2 regions of the Bacteroides togonis genome follow, and region 2 is predicted to be linked to the other one. Evidence: riboswitches for the same ligand, from Rfam matches in the RefSeq annotation. Region 2 holds a riboswitch; the other holds the start of a gene.
The links. Region 2 has a riboswitch for cobalamin ahead of BQ8005_RS02725 (TonB-dependent receptor). Riboswitches for the same ligand answer to the same signal wherever they lie in the genome.

Region 1: it holds a riboswitch for cobalamin, as region 2 does, so the genes downstream of both, BQ8005_RS04810 (TonB-dependent receptor plug domain-containing protein) here and BQ8005_RS02725 (TonB-dependent receptor) in region 2, are expected to answer to the same signal.

The regions. Positions count from the first base shown of each region.
Region 1 is NZ_LT670820.1:1,101,516-1,113,008, forward strand. Features, by position in the region: gene BQ8005_RS04760 (16S rRNA (uracil(1498)-N(3))-methyltransferase) at 1-679, shown strand, start outside; gene BQ8005_RS04765 (DUF4836 family protein) at 711-2,249, shown strand; gene BQ8005_RS04770 (ATP-binding cassette domain-containing protein) at 2,267-2,911, shown strand; gene BQ8005_RS04775 (cell division FtsX domain-containing protein) at 2,908-4,119, shown strand; gene BQ8005_RS04780 (hypothetical protein) at 4,391-5,020, shown strand; gene BQ8005_RS04785 (RNA polymerase sigma-70 factor) at 5,040-5,606, shown strand; gene BQ8005_RS04790 (FecR domain-containing protein) at 5,609-6,568, shown strand; gene BQ8005_RS04795 (TonB-dependent receptor plug domain-containing protein) at 6,706-7,809, shown strand; gene BQ8005_RS04800 (asparaginase) at 7,861-8,904, shown strand; gene corA (magnesium/cobalt transporter CorA) at 8,925-9,944, opposite strand; cobalamin riboswitch at 10,025-10,245, shown strand; gene BQ8005_RS04810 (TonB-dependent receptor plug domain-containing protein) at 10,315-11,493, shown strand, end outside.
Region 2 is NZ_LT670820.1:605,987-617,479, reverse strand. Features, by position in the region: gene cbiD (cobalt-precorrin-5B (C(1))-methyltransferase CbiD) at 1-763, opposite strand, end outside; gene cobM (precorrin-4 C(11)-methyltransferase) at 767-2,620, opposite strand; gene BQ8005_RS02745 (bifunctional cobalt-precorrin-7 (C(5))-methyltransferase/cobalt-precorrin-6B (C(15))-methyltransferase) at 2,635-3,840, opposite strand; gene cobJ (precorrin-3B C(17)-methyltransferase) at 3,851-5,260, opposite strand; gene BQ8005_RS02735 (sirohydrochlorin cobaltochelatase) at 5,356-6,297, opposite strand; gene BQ8005_RS02730 (hypothetical protein) at 6,310-7,635, opposite strand; gene BQ8005_RS02725 (TonB-dependent receptor) at 7,662-10,049, opposite strand; cobalamin riboswitch at 10,192-10,408, opposite strand; gene BQ8005_RS17315 (hypothetical protein) at 10,520-10,831, opposite strand; partial or broken gene BQ8005_RS02720 (BT4734/BF3469 family protein) at 10,809-11,493, shown strand, end outside.

The sequences.
Region 1 (11,493 bases), 500 kb from region 2:
ACAGACACGGGCCGAACTGCCCGAAGAAGAAGCTGCACACGCCGTACGTGTGCTCCGCCTCGAAGCAGGCGACGAAGTGACCCTGACCGACGGCAAAGGATGTTTCTACCGCGCTGAAATAAGCGCAGCGTCCAACAAACGCTGCCTGGTGAACGTACTGGAAACCTTGCCCCAGGAACCATTGTGGCAAGGACACCTGCACCTGGCCATGGCGCCAACCAAGAATATGGACCGCACAGAGTGGCTGGCCGAAAAAGCAACGGAGATAGGCTTCGACGAACTGACGTTTCTCAACTGCCGCTTTTCCGAACGAAAGGTCATCAAGACCGAGCGTATCCAGAAGATACTGGTATCGGCCATCAAACAGTCGCTCAAAGCACGCCTGCCAAAGCTGAACGAAATGACGGACTTCAACAGGTTTATCCGACAGCCCTTCAGCGGACAGAAATTCATCGCCCACTGCTACGAAGGAGAAAAACCGCTGCTGAAAGACATCGTGCGCCGCGGCGAGGATGCGCTGGTACTTATCGGCCCTGAAGGGGACTTCAGCGAAGAGGAGGTGAAACTGGCTGTAGAACAAGGGTTCCAACCCATCAGCCTGGGACGTTCGCGCCTGCGCACAGAGACGGCAGCACTCGTGGCCTGCCACATCCTGAACCTCTGCAATCAAATCAATTGAAATAGTTTCAACCCACTAAATTACTTTGCAAATGAAAATTCGCTTGTTCAATCATTTGTGCGCCGGCTTAGTAGCCATTGTACTGGCCGCTTCGTGCTCATCGCCCGTCAAGTACACCAACGCCATTCCGGCAGAGTCTACCGAAATCGTCTCCATCGACCTGCAATCGCTGGCCGTCAAGGCAGGAGTAAATGACCCGCAAAACGCCGAAACCCTGCAGAAACTGAGCCAGACCCTGACGAGCGGTGTGAGCGCCGACGCCCAAAAGGCCTTGGAAACTATCCTCAAGAAGCCGTCGGAGTCGGGCATCGACTTCGCACAGCCTGTCTACATCTTCCATTCGTCGGAAACGAAACAGCAGGGATTCATCGCAGCTGTGGCCAATGCCGACAAGCTGAAAGACATGCTGCAAGCCACACAGAGCGAAACACAGATGGCTGACGTGGCCGAAAAAGACGGCTACAGCTTCAGTTACAACGACCAGGCCTTCGTAGCCTTCAACGCCAGCACACTGCTTGTGCTCCCCTCGGCCGACACGCCCGACATCGCACAGATGCATCAAAACGCCTCCAACCTGCTGAGCCAAAGCTCTGAACAGAGCATCAACAGCCAGGAAGCTTTCCGCCAGATGCAGGAAACAAAAGGCGACATCCGCGTGATGATGACCTCGAGCAGCCTCTTCAAGCTCCACCCAGACCCGATGCTGATGGCAATGGCCGACAGCATGAACCTGCAGAACATCAAGTACGTGGGTGGATTGTCGTTCGAACCCGGTCAGGTAGCCGTCAACGTGGGCTACACCTCGGACGATCCCAAGGCGCTGGAACTCCTTGAAAAGCAGCTGAAGGCCACACGTCCCATCCAGAATACCTTCGCGCCCTACTTTCCCCAGTCTACCCTGCTTTACTTCAGCCTGGGCCTCGACGGCAAGGAGCTGTACACCCACCTGGAAGAAAATCCGCAAGTCAAGAAATCACTTTCTGCCGAGAACATGGAACTGCTGAAGCAGCTGGTGTCTTCGTTTGAAAACGACTTCACGCTGGGCATCACTGGTGTAGACGCCCAGGGCAACCCCACGATACTGGCCTATGCCGAAACCAACAACGCCGACCTGCTGAACCAGCTGTACGAAGCCAGCAAGAAGCAGGGAGGTAACGACCTCACCAAGCTGGACAACGACGACTACATGCTCACCGACAAGGGCCTGAAGGTGTACATGGGCATGCGCGGCAAGCACCTCATCATGACCAACGACGAAGCCCTGTACAACAATGCAGGCAAGGAAAGCAAGCCCTCCCTGCTCGAGTCTTCCTTCGCCAAGGAAGTGCAGGGACAGCGCTTTGCCACCGTCATCAATACCGAAGCGGTCTTCGACCTGCCCATCGTCAAGCTGGCCACAGGCTTCCTCAGCCCTAAATACCGCGCCATGGTTACCGCTGCCGAGAACATCTCCTACCTGAGAATGAGCAGCGAAGGCAAGACGGGCCTCTTCGTGCTGCAACTGAAGGACCGCGAGACCAATGCACTGAAACAGATTGTGGACCAGGTGAAGACACTGGCCAACCTATAAATAAGGAGCCTACGCTCATGGAAACCATTCATCTGCAACACACTCTCCCGCAGGTCTTTGCAAACCGCGATGCCATCGTGTCCGACGTGTGGCATCGCGACCTCGTCTTCGAACGGGGCAAGCGCTACCTCATCGAGGCCGCATCGGGCACAGGCAAGTCGTCGCTGTGCAGCTACCTCTACGGCTACCGCAACGACTACGAGGGCATCATCTGCTTCGACAGGCAGAACATCCGCTCGCTCAAGGAAGCCGACTGGACACGCCTGCACCGCCACTCGCTCAGCATTCTTTTCCAAGAACTGCGCCTCTTCAGCGAGCTGACGGCCCTCGAAAACGTGCAGCTCAAGAACCGCCTGACGCGCTTCAAGAGCCGCAAGGAGATAGACGCCCTCTTCGACGCACTGGGCATCGGCGATAAAAAAGACCAAACGGCAGGTCTGCTCTCCTTCGGCCAGCAACAGCGTGTGGCCTTTATCCGCTGCCTGTGCCAACCCATGGACTTCCTGCTGCTGGACGAACCCGTCAGCCACCTCGACGAGGCCAATGCCGCCACGATGTCGGCCTTGCTCCACGAAGAGGCAGGCAAACAAGGAGCAGGCGTCATCGTGACCTCCATCGGCAAGCACCTCCCTACCGACTATAACTGTGTACTGAAACTATGAACAGACTCGTTTGGAAACTTCTCCGCCGCCACATCAGCGGCGCCCAGCTGGCGGGCTTCTTCCTTGCCAGCCTCTTCGGCATGAGCATCGTGCTGCTTGGTATCCAGTTCTATCGCGACGTGGCGCCCGTCTTTACGCAGGGCAACAGCTTCCTGAAGAAGGACTACCTTATCGCCACCCGCAAGATCAGCACGCTGGGCAACCTGACGGGACGGAGCAACACCTTCAGCCCTGCCGCCATTGACGACCTGCGGAACCAGCCCTTCACACGCAGCGTGGGAGCCTTCACGCCCTCGCTGTTCGACGTATCGGCCGGCTTGGGCATGCAGGAGGCAGGTATCCGCCTGTCTACAGAGATGTTCTTCGAGTCCGTGCCCGACGCCTATATCGACGTCAACCTCGACCGTTGGCACTTCGACCCGCAGAGCCACACCATCCCCATCATCATCCCCCGCAACTACCTCAACCTCTACAACTTCGGCTTCGCGCAGAGCCGAAGCCTGCCCAAGCTGTCCGAGGGGCTGATGAACCTCATCCAGATGGATATCCGCCTGAGCGGCAACGGGCTGACCGAACTGTTCAAGGGGCAGATTGTGGGCTTTTCCAACCGGCTGAACACCATCCTCGTGCCCCAAGCCTTCATGGAGTGGGCCAACAACCGCTATGCCCCCGGCCGTGAAGCGCAGCCCTCGCGCCTCATTGTCGAAGTAGACAACCCCACGGACACCTCCATCAACGATTACTTCAGCCGCAAAGGCTACGAAACAGAGGGCGACTCGCTCGACGCAGGGCGTGCCACCTACTTCCTCCGTCTCGTCACAGGCATTGTATTGGCCATCGGAGGCATCATCAGCCTGCTGGCCTTCTTCATCCTGATGCTCAGCATCTTCCTGCTGCTACAGAAGAACCGCGACAAGTTGCAGAACCTGTTGCTCATCGGCTATGCTCCCGCGCAAGTGGCCCTGCCCTACTGCGTGCTGACGGCCAGCCTCAACCTGGCCGTACTGTTGCTTTCGACGGGGTGTGTGGCATTGTTGCGCCAGGCCTACCTACCCTTCCTCGAAAAGCTTGTGCCCCAGCTCGAAGGCAGCTCCCTGCTGCCCACACTGCTGATAGGAGGCGTACTCTTCCTAGTTGTCTCGGCGCTCAACATGGTGGCTATCCGCCGCCAGCTGCCCAAGCTGCTCTCCAGACAAGCACGACGTTAATCCTCTGTTGACGATAAAAAAGCATTGTTTTCTTTCAAGGAAAGCAATGCTTTTCTACTGATAAAACACCGTTTTCCCCTCAAAAAAAACAATCCCCCACATCCTGCTCTACAACGTTTCTGAAAGGAAAAAACGAATTTATATAAAAAATTTCTCCCTACGAATAGGGGATTTCTACAAAGGTTGCGTTATACGAGTGAAAGTGGCCCGGCCGGACGCTCTCAGAGAAACAAATCAATAAGAGTATTCACACCTAAACGAATTAGAAATTATGAAAATCAAATTTATCGCATTATCTTTGTGTATGGTTGCAAGTGTAAATATCATCAAGGCGCAAGACACAGACAAGTCGTCCTATCAGCCCAACAATCGTCATGAATTCCGCATCGCCGTCAGCGACGGACTGACACTGACAGGGGTCGACATACTGGGCATGGGAATAGCCGATGCTATTACCGGCACCAAGCGGTCGGACGAAAAAAGCAGCATGGTCTACGGCATAGGCTACCGCTACGCCATCAACCGCTTCCGACTGGGAGGTGACTTGGGCTTCGCACATACCAGCAGCCTGCTGACTTTGCATGGAGAATCTACCGCTTCGATCAAGGAAAAGGAACTGAACTTCCTCGTGCTGCCCACTGCTGAATTTGTTTACTTCAAACGCAACCTTGTAGAACTTTACGGATCGGCCGCAGCAGGTGTAGATCTGGTGCGCCACACAGAGAAAGGACTGACCGAAGCCGGAAAGGCAGCCACCCGCAAAGCAGACCTGTCGACCAACTTCGCCTATCAGGTGAACCCCATCGCCATCCGCATCGGTAACGACCGCGTAGGAGGATTCATCGAAACCGGCCTGGGATACAAGGGATTCCTGACGGCAGGTGTCAGCCTGAGATTCTAACATCTTAACACGCATTGCAATGAGAACAGACAGGAAAGAACTTTTCAGAGTCAGATTCGAGCAACATTATCCGAGGCTATGTAGCATAGCCTACGGATATGTCTCGGATTACGACGAATCGGAGGACATCGTTCAAGAACTGTTCATCCACATCTGGGACAAGGGCAAGGACTGCCTGCCCGAACAGGAACTCACCGCCTATCTGACGACTGCCGTAAAGAACCGCTGCATCTCTTTCCTGCGTCGGAAAAAAGAGGACACCGTATCGATCGAGGACTATCCGCTGGCCGATCATCACCTGGCCGACGAAACAGCAGACAGCAGTGAAAACCGACGCTCACCCGAAGAAGTGCTGGAAGAAGCTCTCTCGACCCTGCCGCCCAAGTGTAAGGACGTTTTCCTGATGGCCAAGCTAAAGGGCATGAAGTATCGCGAGATAGCCAACGAACTGGGAATCTCGGAGAAGACCGTCGACAACCAGATGACAAAAGCCGTCAAGCTGCTACGCGCCTATGCGGCTGAAAATCCTTTCCTGATGACTGCCATCGGCGCCATTGTTTTATCCATCCTAGTAAATTGCAAGTGACCATGAAACAGAATGAAGACATTAACGATCTGCTGGCCCGTCACCTGGCCCACGAACATATCAGTGCCGAGCAACAGCAAGAACTGGAAGCATGGATAGCCGCCAACAGCGCTGAATATCGCCGCCTGAGGCGACTGACAGACGCCCTGCATCCACATGCGGACGAATCGAACTTCGACGCCCGCCGGGCCTGGATGAAGATCGCTCCCAAGCTGAAAGACAAGACGACGGAAACCCATCGTACACGACGGTTCATCACCTTCTGCTCCATTGCCGCCTCCTTGCTGCTCCTATTGGGAACGGCTACAGTCTACTTGTTCAGACAACCGGCCGTACGTTACGAGAACAATGGACAGACAGCCCGAAGCCTCCTACTGCCTGACAGCTCGGAAGTAATCCTTTATCCTCAAACTAAATTGAGTTTCCGATATGCACCCCACCACAGTGAACGACTGGCCAAACTGGAGGGAAAAGCATTCTTCCATGTGAAAAGGACCGATGGGAAACCTTTCCGCGTAACTACTGAAGAAGTGGAAGTAGAAGTGCTGGGCACCTCGTTTCTGATAGATGCCACACAGACGAAGCGTACAGGAGTCTTTGTGGAAAGCGGGCGAGTAAAAGTCAGCGCAGAAGACCACGACCTGGTGCTCCACGCCCATGAAAAGGCGGAACTCAGCGACGGAAACCTGCAAAAAGGCACCATCGACGATCCGGCTAGCTTCTTCAACCGAAAAAAAACAAAGATGGTATTCAACCAAACGCCCCTCAAAGACGTTATAAAAGAAGTGGAGAAACAGACCGGCATCCGTATTGAGCTGGGACGGGGCGTCGAAGAGAACACCGTCACTACCCGCATCGACCCCGACAATGCCGAGGGCATCGCGGCAGAACTGGCTTTCCTCTGCGGATGCAAGTGCGACACGCTGAAACGAGGAAAACTTTACCGGCTACGCTATGATTAGAAAAAAACGGGGCCTGCTGGCCCTGCTTATTACATTAGTTACCACCCTAACGTATGGCCAGAAGAGCCCTGACATACGGACGATAGCGGAAGAGCGGATCCGAGTGACCGCCTCTTCCGCTACCGTCTTGCAATGGTTTGACAAAATCGAGAAGGAAACGCAAATCACGTTGGCCTACAATCCTTCGCACATTGACCCTCGACATGCCTGCAGCAGGAGTGACTCTCGAAGGCCCCATCATCAAGGACAAACTATCCTACCTGGTGAGTGCACGACGCAGTTGGCTCGACTTTTTTGACAATCTGTTCTCTGAAGATAACCGTATGAACCATTCCACATATGATTACAATGCCAAGTTATCTTACAACCTGTCTCCCCAAAACACTCTCAGATTAATGGCCTATGGTGCACAAGACGGTTATCATCTGCCTTATGACGAAAGCGGCGACAAACAAACAATTCTACGATGGACCAACCAGGCCTATCAGGCATCATTCCACACTTCGTACGGTAAGCTGAATCAAACGAGTTCCGTGTCCTATACCTCGTATACCAATCGGGCCAATGCTTTCATCCTAGGCTTCGATACGGAAGGTTATGTACGTAGCGGCATCCATTCGCTCAATGCGGCTACCGAATTCTCTTTCAGTCCAGAAAATATATACAGCGCGCGCTGGGGCGCCAAATACACCCGTGAAGTCTATGAACTGGCTTCTCTAGACAACCTGACGCAGGCAAGACACGAACCTATCAACCAATTCTCCCTCTTCTACGACAACCTGATACGGATTACCCCTCAAATCACAACTCAGGTAGGCGTACACTTTGTAGGTTACATTCCCCAAAGCAGCCGTTCGTACTACAGCATACAACCCCGTTTTTCGCTCAAATACCAACCGGCCGAGCAAGAATTGATCTACCTTCACTTCTCACGAATGGAACAATTCTACCATTACCTGCGCTTCGACTACCTGGCTTTTCCAACAGACTTCCGCATGCCAAGTATCGACGGATTCAAGCCTCGCTCTTCGGAACATTACGAAGCAGGATGGAAACATTTTCTGAAGAACGGACAAATAGAGATATCGGCCTACTATAAGACACGAAGAAACGTAGTGGCCTTCAGCCCCCAGAATGCATCCGAAGGTAGCTCTGAGCTACTACTCCGTACACTGGTATCGCAACTGCCTGCCCTATGCTTCGGTGAGCTTCAAGTTCTGAAACAAGTTGCGGATTTGTAATTTGTTTAGTACCTTTGCCCTACATTAGAAACAAAAGCCTGCAGAATGCGTATGAAAACAGCGGATTGCCCTTCAGTATTACTGATATATACCGGCGGTACCATCGGCATGATCGAGAACCCTGAAACCGGAGCCTTGGAAAGCTTTAACTTCGACCAACTGCTGAAACACGTACCCGAACTGAAACGATTCAACTGCCATATCTCTACCTACCAGTTCAATCCACCTATCGATTCATCAGACATGGAACCCGAACTCTGGGCCAAGATCGTAAAAATCATCAGCAGCCATTACAATGATTATGACGGCTTCGTCATCCTGCATGGTACGGATACGATGGCCTATACAGCCTGTGCGCTGAGTTTCATGCTTGAAAATCTGTCGAAACCCGTCATTCTGACTGGCTCGCAACTACCTATCGGTATGCTGCGCACCGACGGCAAGGAGAACCTCATTACGGCTATTGAAATAGCAGCCGCACGCCGTCCTGACGGCACACCCATGGTACCCGAGGTCTGCATATTCTTTGAAAACGAACTGATGTGCGGTAACCGTACGACCAAAATCAATGCGGAAAATTTCAATGCCTTCCGTTCTTTCAACTATCCGCCACTAGCCAAAGTGGGCATCCACATCCGCTACGAAGAACACCTGATACGTCGCCCCGACCCTTCACGACCGATGAAGCCACACTACCTGTTTGATACCAATGTCGTAGTGCTGACTCTTTTCCCCGGTATTCGTGAAAGTATCGTCAGCTCCGTCCTCCACGTACCAGGTATCAAAGCCGTGGTACTCAAGACTTTCGGATCGGGCAATGCACCACAAAAAGAATGGTTGATCCGCCAACTCAAAGAAGCAAACGAACGAGGCATCGTCATCGTCAACATCACTCAATGTCAACGGGGAGTCGTCGAAATGCAACGCTACGGTACCGGTCTTCAACTGCTCCAAACAGGTGTTATCAGCGGTTACGACAGCACACCCGAATGTGCTGTCACCAAACTGATGTTTCTTCTGGGGCACGGCCTGAACCAACAGGAAATACGCCGTCTCATGGACTCAAATCTGGCAGGAGAAATCACAAAAGAATAATAAGCCCAACCTTACTGGAGCTATTGCCATTTACGCGAACGTAAAATAAGGTATGAAACCACTCCAGCAGCAATCATTACTCCCCAGGCCATCAGATATCCGTATTTCCAATCGAGCTCGGGCATAAACTTGAAATTCATGCCCCACACTCCTACCAAAAAAGTGAGCGGAATAAAAATAGTAGATACCACCGTAAGCCGTTTCATGATGTAATTCATGCGCATGTCACTGTTCGAAATATAGAGGTCCATCAGTGATGAAAGCGTTTCGCGACAACCTTCGACAAGCTGTACGGCATTGAGCAAGTGGTCGTTGACATCATTGAAAAAAGGACGGTTGGTCTCATTGATAAGCTCGGAGTCCGGATGCAAAATTTTAGAATATTGATCCTTCAACGGTACGACTGTCCGTTTTATTTCCATGTAGCGTTTCCGCAACATTTGCAATTGCATCCGAATGTTATAACTAGTCGTGGCAGCCAACAATTCGGTTTCAAGATCATCAAGTTGATCGCCTGTTTCAATAGCCAATGAAACATAATTTGAAACCAATTCGTTGAATAACACAGAAAAGAGATAATCGGACGAGCGTGTACGTATCTTCAAAACGTTTTCCTGCAAAGCCTTGACCGCATCATCGAAAAAAGAAGCTTCACCTTCAGTAAAGGTCAGCACCACATTCTCACCTTGTATCAGTCTGACAGACGTCTCGGTATCTTCATGAAAAATACGAGTTACTACAAAATTGAAATCACCGTTCTTCTCGATTTTGCTGGGATGGTCTACATTCAAGATGTCCTGCATCATCAAAAAGTTGATTTTGAAATAAGTACATATATTCCGGATATATTCGGTATCTTTCAATCCATGAACCCTTATCCACAATTTGTTTTCGGTAGGCGTATGTGACATGATTTCCTCAAAATCATTGCAAATGGTTTCACTAAAATGGTCGGATGAATAATTAAGCAAATGAACATGAGTATGTGTACAATTGTCACCATTGTAAGTAAGGCGTTCGGACAATAAATTGTTTTTCATCTTTATCTGGATAGTTTTAAGTTCCTCGGACAAAGTTATAAAAACTATCGGTTTCTTTGCATTGGTTTCAGATTCTTTTCCTAACTTTGCAATAGTTTTGTTCTGCCAGTTTCCAATTGCGAAGCTAGCGGATGAAAAGGGAATCGGGTGAAAGTCCCGAACAGTCCCGCTGCTGTGAGTTTCACATCTTGAGAGCATCAACACGCTCTATGCCACTGTTACTTCTGCCAAAGCGGAAAAAGACGGGAAGGCGATGTTCTCCGAAACGAGTCAGAAGACCTGCAAAACAAAAATCATGCTTGACGCTTGCGAGGATGAGCGTAAAGATCGTGTAGAAAGTAGTATACAACTACAGATTGACAGAAAGGAAATGAAACAAATTTGTCTTTTCCATCGGCGATGGGGAGGTTGGATTGTAGCGTTGTTGCTGTCTGGCGGAGCCATGGCTCAGGAAGCGAGCGACACGATTACGGACAGGATACACCAGATAGACCGTGTAACCGTCACTGCCCGACGTGTACCCAACAAGCTGACCTCGGCAGCACCCGTACAGAGCCTGTCGGGGCAGGACATCGAGCGTCTGGGTATTCAAGACATGGCCGATGCCGTACGCCGCTTTGCCGGAGCACAGGTGCGCGACTACGGCGGTATAGGTGGCCTAAAGACCGTTTCGGTCCGTAACATGGGAGCTGCACATACAGCGGTGAGTTATGATGGCGTGACAGTGAGTAACTGCCAAGCCGGGCAAATAGACATCGGACGGTTTTCACTGGACAACGTGTCGATGGTTACGCTAGCCGTAGGACAGACGGACGATTTATTGCAGACAGCCCGACACTATGCCTCGGCAGGTGTTCTCAGTATCGAAACCGAAAAGCCTCATTTTGATGAAGGCCGCCGCTATGCCTTGCGCGCCCGTGTCAGTGGAGGATCTTTCGGATACATTACACCGTCCCTGCGCTGGTGGCAGCAACTGAGCAGCCGTACACGCCTGGCTGTTGACGGCAGTTTCATGCGGGCCGACGGTAACTATCCTTTTACATTGGTAAACGGGAAATACGTCACACAAGAACGACGTAACAATTCCGACATACTCTCAGGACAAGGCGAAGCCAACCTATATCATACATTCAAAGACAATAGCGAGCTGGATGTAAAGGCTTACTATTACCGTTCCCGCCGTGGACTGCCCGGAGCCGTCACTCTCTACAATCCTTTATCTGACGAACGCTTGTGGGATGAAAACATCTTTGTACAGACCCGTTACAAGAAACAGTTCAATCCACGATGGGCTATGCAGGTACAGGGCAAATACAATCATGGCTGGAACCGCTACGAAGACCAAGGAGCGGAATATACTGACGGCACCTATAGCGAACACCACAAACAGGATGAATACTATCTGTCGGCATCTGTCCTCTACCGTCCGCTGGAAGGATTATCCTTTTCCTTGGCACAGGACGGAATGGCGAATACGCTGCACAACACCTTGCCCGAATGCCCCTTTCCCACACGCTTAACTTCCATCAGCGCATTCAATGCCCGCTAT
Region 2 (11,493 bases):
GCGGGTAGAATTCGGGAAGCAGTTGTTCAACTTGCCGACGGAGTCCATGTCTCCCTGTTACGGTTATAAACGAAGGAGGAAGTGGCGGGCGTTGGATGGCAAACACTTGGATACCAAGGCTTGTTGCCACTTCAACTTTTTCTTTAAATCCTCCTGATAAACCGCTTTCTTTCAGTATGATAGCTTCCGGATGAAGTTGCTCCATCACGATTCGTTCGTCTTCGCCTTCGTGGTAATAGCAGAGGCGTTCGCGAGGAAATCCTTGGCGGTCGGCCAACAGGCGTGAGCTGTCGCGGTCGAGGATGCGGCAGTGGCAGCATATGTTTTCATCTTTCCATAGCGCAGCCAGGCGGGCAATGCTCTGTACGCCCGTAAGCAGGAGGAGAGAGGCCGGATGCGATTGCTGTATTTTTTTCACAGCTTCGTCATAGCCGGCACACCAGATAACAGGACAGGCCGTACGTGGCGGATAGATGCGCTCAAGTCTGATTACAGGGATTTGCAGACGTTGCCCCACTGTAGCCACGTTGCGATGCAGTTCCTCAGCAAAAGGATGAGCGGCATCGACCAGTAGCCGGATTTCCTTTTGCCGGCAGAATAGCTCCATCGCTTCCGCATCCATGCCTCCTTGCAGGCGGATGCCGTGGTGTAGGGACACTTCCTGTTCATCTCCACGGGTGGAATAGTAGAACGGACTGCCCGATTCGTCCAGTGTGTTTGCCGCCAGTCGGCCTTCGGTGGTTCCTCCTAAAATAAGAATCATAATTCAATCCTTCCGATACAGATGTTTGAACTCATGCGCATAGAGGCGGGACAAGCCTTGGCGGTTGTCAATGGCTTCGCCCACTACTAGCAGGGTAGTCAGTGTCAGGTTGTTTTCTTTCACAATCTTGGCCAAATCTTTCAGCACACCGCGGTAGATTCGTTCGTCCTTCCACGTCAGATGGTAACAGGCAGCTACAGGCGTATCTTCGGGATATTCCTGCAACAGTTCGCTCTGCACCTGGTCTACAATACCCGCGCTGAGGAATATGCACATCGTACTTTGCGACCGCGCCATGAGGTGGAGCTTTTCCCGTTCGGGCATGGGTGTCCGTCCTTCGCCGCGGGTCAGGATGATACTCTGCACTTTTTCGGGAATGGTAAACTGTGATTTCAGGGCAGCGGCAGCGGCTTGGAAAGAAGAAATACCCGGCGTGATGTGATAACTCATCTGGTATTGGTCGAAATAGTTCATCTGTTCCTGTATGGCTCCATAGATACAAGGATCACCCGTGTGCAACCGGACAATGAAGCAACCGCGGTCATAGAATTCTTTCATCAGCGCGAACTGTTCCTCCAGATTCATGGAGGCAGAACTGCGGACTACGGCACCCGGTTTGGCACAATAGGTCAGTTCGCGGGGCACCAGACTGCCGGCATAGAGTATCAGATCGGCTTTTTCCAGCATCTGTCGTCCGCGTACGGATATCAGGTCGGGATCGCCCGGACCGGCTCCCACGATTTCGATATGGCCGCTGTCGGTCATTATTCCCTTTCCAATGGCTACGGCCAGGGTATAGTTGCTGCCTTTCTGTTTGTTCAGTACCAGACACCCGCTTTCCGAGGCCAGCAGGGCTGCTGCTTCGCTGACGCTGGGCGTACCCATGTGTTTTTGTACTACTTCGCTCGGGGTAGGTACGTTTACGGTCTTCAGCTCGTCGGCTGTATAAAACTGCACGGGGAACCGGGATTGCAGCTGTCCGACTACCGGCTCTTCACGTTTCTCGCAGATAGTAGCAAAATCGGAAATTGCGGCGGGATGGATGTGTTGGCTGTACAGCGTTTCGTCCAGTTGCCGGATGACTTCCTCGACAGGTCCGGCGTTGTGTGCCAGTCCGATGCCTGCATGGAGTACCTGCGGAATGTAATAAAGAGCAGGGATTCCGGCAGTGTTGTAGCGGAAAGGCGTAATCAGCAAGACTAGTTCGTAAGGCTTTAAGTCGATGTCTTCGAAGCGTCCGTAACGGATGCTGACATGCGGCGGACAAGTCCGCTCCAACCGCTCTACCCCCGGCACCCGTACACCGATGTACAGCAATGTGGGTACCTGTTTGACAAACAGGCTGATGAGTCGGTTTATTATGCGATGTCCTTCATCAGAATTTGCGGAAATCATGTTTCCACCTTCGGCAGTCAGGACTGTCCAGTTGTATTCAGTGCCCAGTGTATCGAGTGCCCACAGGCCGGTACGGTCACTTTGTGTAGTAATCACGGCTTCCGCTCCGATACATCCGGCCACACATCGGGCCAGCTCGTTTGCTCCGCCTACATGTCCCGACAGGACAGGAATGGCATATCGCCCCGTACTGTCTATACATACTACTGCAGGATCAGTATGCTTGTCTGCGATGAAAGGCGCTATGCTCCGTACACAAATCCCCATGGCTCCGATAAAGATAAAGGCGTCATAGCGATGGAAATTTTCATTGAAGAAGTTCGCATAGCTTTCTACATTCAGGCAGGTATTGTCCTTGACCGTCGTACTGAGGATGACGGCTTGGGGAAATTCCGGCAACAGACGGTGTGCCAGCGGCAATCCTTCTTCGGAAATCAATATAATGGCTGTCTTTTTATCCATGTTTTCTGTTTCTATTATAAGGTAGCTTTCATTATTTCGATGGGATTGTAGTCATCCAACGCAATGCGTACCGATGGTTGCAGTTGCATACCCAGTTTTGCGACTGCCTCGCGGAAGGCTTTCCCGCTTTCGGCAGATACGGAGTTGAAGACGATACATCCACCGGGCTGGAGAAGTTTCTTTATTCCTTCCATCATTACGCCCAGTTTGCCTCCATGACCACCGATAAATACGGCATCGGGAAGAGGTAGGGAGGAAAGGTCGGTTTGCAGAAAGTCTCCTGTCAGATGTTGTATGCCCGGAACGCCGAAGCGGCGACTGTTCACTTCCATCAGTTGTCGGCCTTCGGGACGTATTTCAAAAGAAACGACCGTCAGATGCGGAAACTGGAGGCGTGCTTCGATGGATACCGAACCCGTGCAGGAACCGATATCCCAGAACACATGTCGGCTGTTCAGTCCGAGTGCACGGAGCGTAAGCAGCCGGATAGGGGCCTTGGTTATCATGCGGGCACGTCCGTCCAAATGATCGAAAGCCTCGTCAGGGATGCCGAAGGGACGTGGTGGGAGAGGAGTGTCAGCTTTCAAGATCAAGCAATTGGGGCGTTCAAAGCAGCTTCGGGCAGTCTCTTCAACCGTCATCCGGCGGATGCGTTCTTTGTCTGGGTTTCCCAGGTGTTCGCCTACATAGACCGTATATTGGTTGTAGCCATAGTCCAGCATGCGGCGGGCAATGGCGTCGGGAGTATGTTCCCGGTCGGTCAGGATGCCGATTTGGGTGCTTCGTTCTATCAAGGCTCTGTCCAGTTCCTGCCAAGGGCGTCCGGTCAGCGATACGTTTCGCATGTCGCTGTAGGGGATTACCATCCTGTGTGCCAATGTCTGCAAGGAGTTGAAGGCAGGATAGAGTCGCAGATGGGCTTCAGGCATCCGTTTACGGAGCGTGTTGGCAAAACCGAAAAAAAGCGGATCGCCCGAAGCGAATACCACAATAGGATGTCCGTCGGTCTTGAAATGGGCCTTGTATTCTGCGAATACGTTGTCCAGCGGTATGTTGATGGTCATCCACGTGGCATCATCCGGCAGCAGGGAAGCTACAATCTCCCTGTGCCGTACACCGCCCGAGAAGTACCTTCCGTTTCGGATCAGTTCCTGTACTTCGGGAGGAAAGAAGGGTGAGGGACTGTCATCCAGTCCTATCAGGATGAAATTCTGTTCCATATTTATCTGTTTATACGTCTCGGCCGGGGCGCAGTTGCTCGGCATCGTTGTAGCAAAGGATGGCGTTGACCAGCGTAGCGGCTAGGTTGCTTCCTCCCTTGCGTCCTTCCACAATGATTTTGGGGATTTCTGTAAAAGGTTTCACCATGTGCTTGGATTCCTTTACGTGAACGAAACCTACAGGTGCTGCCACGATGCCTGCCGGACGGGCTTTCCCTTTGCGAATCAGGTCGCATAGCTCCATCAGCGCCGTCGGTGCGTTGCCGAAGACAAACAGGGCGTCAGGATGTTCTTCTACCGCGAGTCGGATGCCGGCCTGTGTACGGGTAATCTTTTTTTCAGCAGCCATTTCAGCCGAGCGCGGATCACTGAGATAACATTTCACTTCCACTCCCAGCCGTTGCAACGCTCCCTTGCGGATGCCGCTGGCGGCCATGGTCACATCGGTGACAATGGTTTTCACTTGTCCATCAGCAATCTGTCTGTACAGCGTAGATACGGCATGGTTGTCGGTCCGCAGCAAGTCTTCCATTTCGAAATCGGCCGTAGTATGGATGGCGTGCAGCAGGGCCCATTTGTGGTCCAAAGGGATATCCTTGTTCTTCAGTTCGCTTTCGATGGTACGGAAACTGCGTATCATGATGTCCTGTCCGATGGAAGCTCCCGATTCCTCGTTTTCCCGATAGTATCCCCGGGGAGTAACAAAGCTGCCTTCCCATTCGTAAGACTGTGAGTTGCCGATAATGACGACTGTGAACATGTCTGTCTGTTCGGGATCAAATTCTTGTAAGGAGGTCACGTGTACTTCCTGTTCCGGTCTTCCGGCCTGGCGGACGTAGCCCACAGGTGTCTGGGGGGAACGGCCTTCCTGCAGGAATATTTCTTTCAGCCGATAGAGTTGCCAGTAGCGGCCTTCGCTTTTGGGATTATAGACTGCAGTGACAAAATCGGCCTGGGCAGCGGCCACGATTCGTTTCTCGATGCGTTCCCACGGAGTCATCAGGTCGCTGAGGGAAATGACGCAGAAGTCGTGGCCCACCGGTGCGCCCAGCAGGGAGGCTGCCTTCTGAAAGGCACTGATGCCGGGCAGGGATACGATTTCGACAGAGCTGCCCCGTTCGCGCTTCATTTCGTAGATGAGCGGTGTCATGCCATAGATGCCTGCATCGCCCGAACTGATGACGCATACCGTCTTTCCCTGCTCTGCCAGTTCGAAAGCCTGTTCGGCCCGCACGCGTTCGCGTTTCATCCCTGTGTCGATGCAGGGTGTTTCCGGATGCAGGTAAGGAGTGATAAACTGAAAATAGTATTTGTAGCCTATCACGGCATCTGCTTCGTGCAGTGCAGCCTTGACGGCCGGGGTGATGTCTTGTTCGTTGCCCGGTCCGATGCCGGCAACGATTATTTTCGGTTGTTTCATTTCTTTGGATTTCATAATCTCTGGCAAAGATACGTTTTTTCGGCAAACTTTCCGGTCGTTACTGCTGTCTTTATCGCGGGCGGTTCAGTCTTGCCTCAATCTTTTCCGGCAGCATAGGCAGCTTTCTTTTCCATGATGCCTACACTGCGATGGTGCAGGCTGAAGCGGAGGTGTTCGATAAAGATGTCTTGGATTTCAGGTATTTGTCCCAGGCCTTCCTGGCGTATATTAACGGTATATCCTTCCGCTTCCAGCTTTTCTTTCCATTCTGTGGCTATGTCGTTGCGGGCATGGTCGCCTGCCACCAGCATGAAGGGTTGTAAGGTCACTTTTCGGGCTTTCGCAGCTTTCAGTTGTGCCAGCAGGGTGGCGAGGGTCGGATAGCCTTCTATCGTGGCTACGTGGCAGTTTGAGTGTCCGGCGGCTTTCAATACATGGTCCATTTGGCTGTAGACAGCTGTGCTTGGAGTATGAGTGCCGTGCCCTACGAGCACGAAATGCTCTGTTCCCTTTTTCCCATCCGGCGTTGCTGCGCCCATGCGTCTGGTCAGGATATCGGCTACTTTCTGGCAATCGTTCACCGAATAGAGCAGGGGAGTACCCACCCGAATTTCTTTAAAGAAAGCCTGTACGCTTTCCACGTCGCGCCGAAGCGATTCCATTTCCACTCCGTCAATGATGTTGCTGCTCTGTACGACGACGTGTGTATAGCCTTCGGCCCTCAGGCGCAGAAGTGCTTCGAGCGGCGTGTCTTTCCGGATACCGCGTTGCTTGAGGCGGCGGATGACAATACGCGATGTGTAGGCTTCGGTAAAGGTAAGTTCAGGAAACGCTTCCTGCGCTTTCCGGTTCAGGGCATCGATGGTGAGGGCACGTGTGTCGTCGTATGTCGTACCGAAATGTACCATCAGCAGGGCTGCTTTCTCGCCACTCTTCAGATTGGCAAGCAAGTCGCAAGGAACAAAACCGCCCTCTCCGTATGCGCGACAGAGGAGGGCGGTTTGACATAACAAAAGTAAAGTAAGGACTTTTCTCATGCAGGGGGCTGATTACTGGTTGCTCATTACGCGCAGGATGTCGAAGTAGAAGCTGGCATCCACCTCTGCGCCTTTTTCAACTTTCCCTGTTGCGATGTCGTAGACATAGATGCAGGATTCCTCACGGGTGTTCACGCCTACATACGCTTTCCCGTCGACAACGGCCGTGCGTTGGGAGAAGCGGCCGGCATTGTAGGCTATTTCCTCACCGTTGTATTTCAGCCGTTCTCTTGTGCCGTCTGCCAGGTTCAGGATGGTGTAGTAGTGGCAGTAGGAGTCGATGTTTAGTGTACCGTCCTGCGGGTCACCGTCATCGTTGCGTGCGTAGGCCAGTGCCTTTCCGTTGCCCAGGTATTGAATGGTCAGCAACTTGCCGTCAGCGTTCGGATAACCGTCGTAAGTCGTATCAAACTGTGTTTCGCCCTTTTTGATGCGAAGCAGGTGGCCTATTTCCTTCTCGTTTTCGTCCGGAGTGAAAGTGGCCAGGTAAAGATTGTCATCCTCATCATACATCACGCTGTTCTGCATCAGTTCGCCGTAGGCGCTGCCGGCTGTCTGTTGGGCTATATTGTTCGGTTCGTTGCTTTCCACCTTCATGGTAGCCGGGTCGATGATGGCCGTATAGAAATAAGGTGTAGCCTTTCCGTTCCGTTTCGAAGTCTTGGCAAAGTAGAAATAATAAAGTTTCTTGTCGCTTTGGCGGTAGGTCAGGATGCCCGATGTCGTGAGTACCGGATAGCCTTCGGGAGCAGTAATTTCACTCAGGGTGCCGCTGTCGATGATGCTCATGTCGTCGGCGTTCAGCTTGGTCCAGATGATTTTGTCTGCATCGCCGTTGGCGGCCATGATGAGCAGTGTGTTGTCGTCCAGCCAGGCATGTGTGTACGAGCGTGCCTTGAATGTATAGCCGTCGGCAAACGGACGTTGGCCAACAATGTTCAGGGCGTTTTTGCCGGTCGTGGGGTCATAGTTCACTTCCAGTTTCACAAAGCGGTCGGCCGGCTGGTAAGGCACTTCATAATAATATTTGCCTTTCACGATCGCCTCCATGGTGTAGGTGTTTCCATTGGATTCGAATTCGGAGCCGATTCCTTCGATCGTAATCTTGTCTGCATCGGCGCTCAGGTCGGATACACTTCTGACGATGGTTCCGTCGCCCTGGCTCATGCCGCCATGCTTGCCCACACTAAGGAAAAGGTCGAAGTGATAGTCCTTCGTCGTTTCTTCCGGATTATTGTTGCCTCCATTTCCTTCGGCGGGATCGTCCGAACAGGCTGTGAAAGAAGTGGCCAGCAGGGCAGCCATACATGCACTCAGTAAAAATTTGAATTTTTTCATAATGAAACAATTGGTTATTGGTTAGATTAGTTGATGAATAGTCTGAATTTGGCAAAGAAGGCCCGGCCAGGCTTTTGCAGCTTGTAGTTGTCGTAAGCCGTTTCGTCCAGCAGGTTGGAGCATTCCAGCGACAGGCTGTAAGTGTCGTTCTTCCACGAGTAGGAGAGGCCCGCATTGCAGATGTGCTGCGTCGGTATACGCGACTTGTTCTCGTACGAACCATAGGCTTCCCACGTCAGGAAATACCAGTGCACCCATTGGTAGTTGCAGTTCAGTCGCAGGCGGCTGTCCGGCAGGCCTACGTTGTGGAACGTATAGCTTGCTTCGGCTCGGCCGAACAGCCAGGGACGGTTGGGCAGGCGGTTGTTGTAGGTGGCCGAAGGTTTTCCGTCGGTCTTGTATTGTTGCTGGTCGCGTGCGTCCTGAAAGCTCAGGTTGCCGGACAGTTGCAGTCTGTTCTGCCAGTCGTAGCGCACTTCCCCTTCCATGCCTTTGATGTGTACGGCCGGAACGTTCTGGTATTGCATCATGCCTTCCTTTTCGATCACCTGCACCTGGATGAAGTTGTCCACATTGCGCAGGAAACCGTTGGCTTCGTAGTACAACGTGTGCCCGGCAGCCGGACGCCAGGTTCCGAAGAAGCCCAGGTTGACGTTGTCGCTGCTTTCGGGCTCCAGTGCCACGTTGGCATAGACCGTCGTTCCGTTGCCCAGCAGTTCGCGGGCGATGGGCAGGCGTACACTGTGTTCGAAAGAGGCCTTCACGGCAAAGGGAGCGGCAAGGGTGAAGCGGGTACCTACGCCATATCCCCAGTAGTTCCGGGTGATGGAGCCCCGCACGTTATTCGAACCCGTCGTCGCGCCCGAGTCGGTCTGGCGGATATTGGCATGGTTCACGTAGTCTTTCACGAAGAGGGTGTTGTTCCACCGGTCGTCGAAGAACGACTGATAATAGGAGAGGCCTGTGATATGCTTGGTCAGTATGTCGTTCGACGGTTCGAAGTCCGTATCCAGGTCGTCATAGCGGTCATTGCCCGTGCGGTTCATCGAGTAGTCCAGGTTGAAACCATGGTGTGCGTTCAGCGCATAGTCGGCATTGGCGTGTACCAGGGTCATCGGACGTTTGTAGTGGCGCATCGAGCGTTTGTTTCCCGTAATTTCGTTGCGTGAGCTCACGATGTAGCCTCCGTTCCAGTCATATTTCCGGTAGGCGGTATCTACCGTCAGCGAGTGGTCCCACGTGTGCGACAGCGAGGCGTTCAGCTGTAGTCCCTCCACCAGGAAGTCGCGTTTCCGGTAGCGTGCCGCCACGTTCCATGCGTCCGTCTGCCGTTCGGCCATGCCGTAGACCACCGTCTGCACCGAGCCGGTCTGCAGTTCCTTGTCCGTTTTCGAGTAGGAGCCCGAGACGAAGAAGGCGTCGGCCCACCACTTGTCGGCGAAACCTATTTCCAGCTGGCCCAGCAGGGAGAGATAGTCGTCATGGAAACGCTTGCGGTCGGCGTAGACGTAGGCGTCCGCCTCTTCGTCCCACACCTCCACGTCTTTCATCCGATAGTCGTTCTTCGAATAGTTGATGCCCACCGTAGGCCGCACGATGAGTCCTGTCCGCCGTTCCACCCACAGTGCGTTCAGGTCTGCCTTGTGCGTATGGAACGAGCCGATGCCGTAGGATGCGTCCAGGTAGTTTTTCTTCTCCTGTTTCGTGACGATGTTGATGGCACCGCCCAGCGCGTCGGTACCCAGGTGGGCAGGCACTACGCCCTTATACACTTCTATGCGGTCGATGATGCCGACAGGCAGGTTGGCCAGCGACATGCCGCTGCCTTTGCTGTCCAGTGGCATGCCGTCCAGGAAGTAGCGCACCGAGTTGCCCGAAAGTCCGTTGATAGACAGATCGAAGTCCGAACCCACGCCGCCCTCTTCGCGTACCTTGACGCCTGTCGTGCGGTCCATCAGGCTGTTCAGGTCGTTCAGCGAAGAGGCCAGTGCCTTCACGTCCAGCGCGTTGACCGCAAATACGCCTTCCTTCAGTTTCTGCGTCTGGCTTTTGCCGTACACCTCTACCGTCCCCAGTCCCACGTTGTTTTCCTTCAGGCGGAAATCCTGGGTCACAGGTCCGTCGATGCGAAGCGGCATCTTCAGTGTTTCGTATCCCACGAACGACACCACCACCACATGCCTGCCCGGCGTCACCATCAGTTCGTAGCTTCCGTCCGTATGGCTGTAGCAGCCCGTGCTGCTGTTTTCGATGGCGATGGTGGCCTGTTCCACCGGATGACCTTCGCGGTCGGTCACCTTGCCCGAAAGGCGCACCTTGACTTGGCCTATGGCCTCAAGGCTGCCTGCGGTCAGACACAGCAGTATCCCGACGAGCAGGAGGCAGGAGCGGATGTTTGTTTTACCCATTTTCATATTCCTATCAGTTCTACGGGAAAACAGGGACAGAAGAAGTACAAAGAGAAACGGCCTTGCCCTCGCCTGTCCGCGACAGGGGGATGTCCGGCAAAGAAAGGTCCGACTCGATGTTTCACCGCCTTATTTCCCGAAAGCGTTAAAACGTTGGCAGATTCTGGCAGGTCTTCTGACTTGTCCCAATCCCTGGATGCCTTCCCATCCCTCCGTTGGTAGGGGACAGTGGCTTGGGGTTTTCCAAGGATTCTTCATGGCGGGGACTCACAGCAGCGGGTCTGTCCAGGACTTTCACCTGGTTCCCTTTTCATCGCGGCCTCCGAAGCGGGTGGGGCTGCGATACCAAAATCGGCGGCAAAGATAGTCCTTTTTTCGAGTTCCGTCGCCATGTCGGCAGAAATATTTTGTGGCGTTGCAATGATTTTATCAACATGCGCGATTCCGAGAAAACGGATGCCGGCCGTTAAATCGTCTTAAAAGTCCGCTCGCGACAGGCGCCGCACTTTTCGGACGGGCGGGGAGAGATGGAAAAACTCACCTTCGCTTATACGGATAGATATAGGTTTCTCTCCAGAAGCTTGGTTTTCAGCGTATAATCTGTGTCCATCCATGTGAGTGACGGTGACATTTGTCTGCATACCGTTCACTTCGTGTCTGCCCAAAAGTGCGGTATCCGCCGGAATTCTTTTGTTGTTTTCTTCCGTGATTTGCCTCTGTGCAAGGGCAATGGTGCCCTTGCCGGACTTTAAAATCACAAAAACGATGGAAACAACATCCAAAAACATCTTCTGCTTCTCGCGTTTCAGCAGCGTGAGGAGCAAATGTGCCACGGACACTACGCTCGAGCAGTTCGTGGCCGACATCCGCGGCGAGGCCTTCCGCAAGCGGGTGGAGCAGTACCGTCGCCTGCGCTCGCAGCGCGGACAGGAGGCCGAGGCACAACGCGTCAAGTCGTCCATGCCCTGCGTCACGCCCTCGTGTCGCTGTTTCGGCGGGCATGCCGCGAGCAACTTGCAGTCGTACAGCGGCTTGGCGTGTGCGGACTACGACGGCACCGTCGGTCGAACGGACGAGATTATGGCCCTGGCTGCTGCACTGCCCTATGTGGCGGCCGCCTTCCGCAGCATATCGGGCGAAGGGGTGAAGATCTTCGTCCGTATCCGTACGGAGGACCTGGCCGGGGGCTATGCGCCCGTCTACGCTGCCGTGGGGCGTGCGGTGAGTGCCGCCGTGCGCCATGCCTACGACGAGAAGTGCGCCCCCGTGACCCAGCCCTGCTATTACTCCTGGGACCCCGCCGCGTACTACAATCCCGCCGCCACGCCTTTCCCCTACGACCCTGCGGAGGCTGTTCCCGCATCACGTCCTACCGCCCCGCAACCTGTGGGCACCGCTTCTGCCGCCACAGGCGGAGAGGATGCCGGCGTCGTGCCGGGCGAAGGCTTCC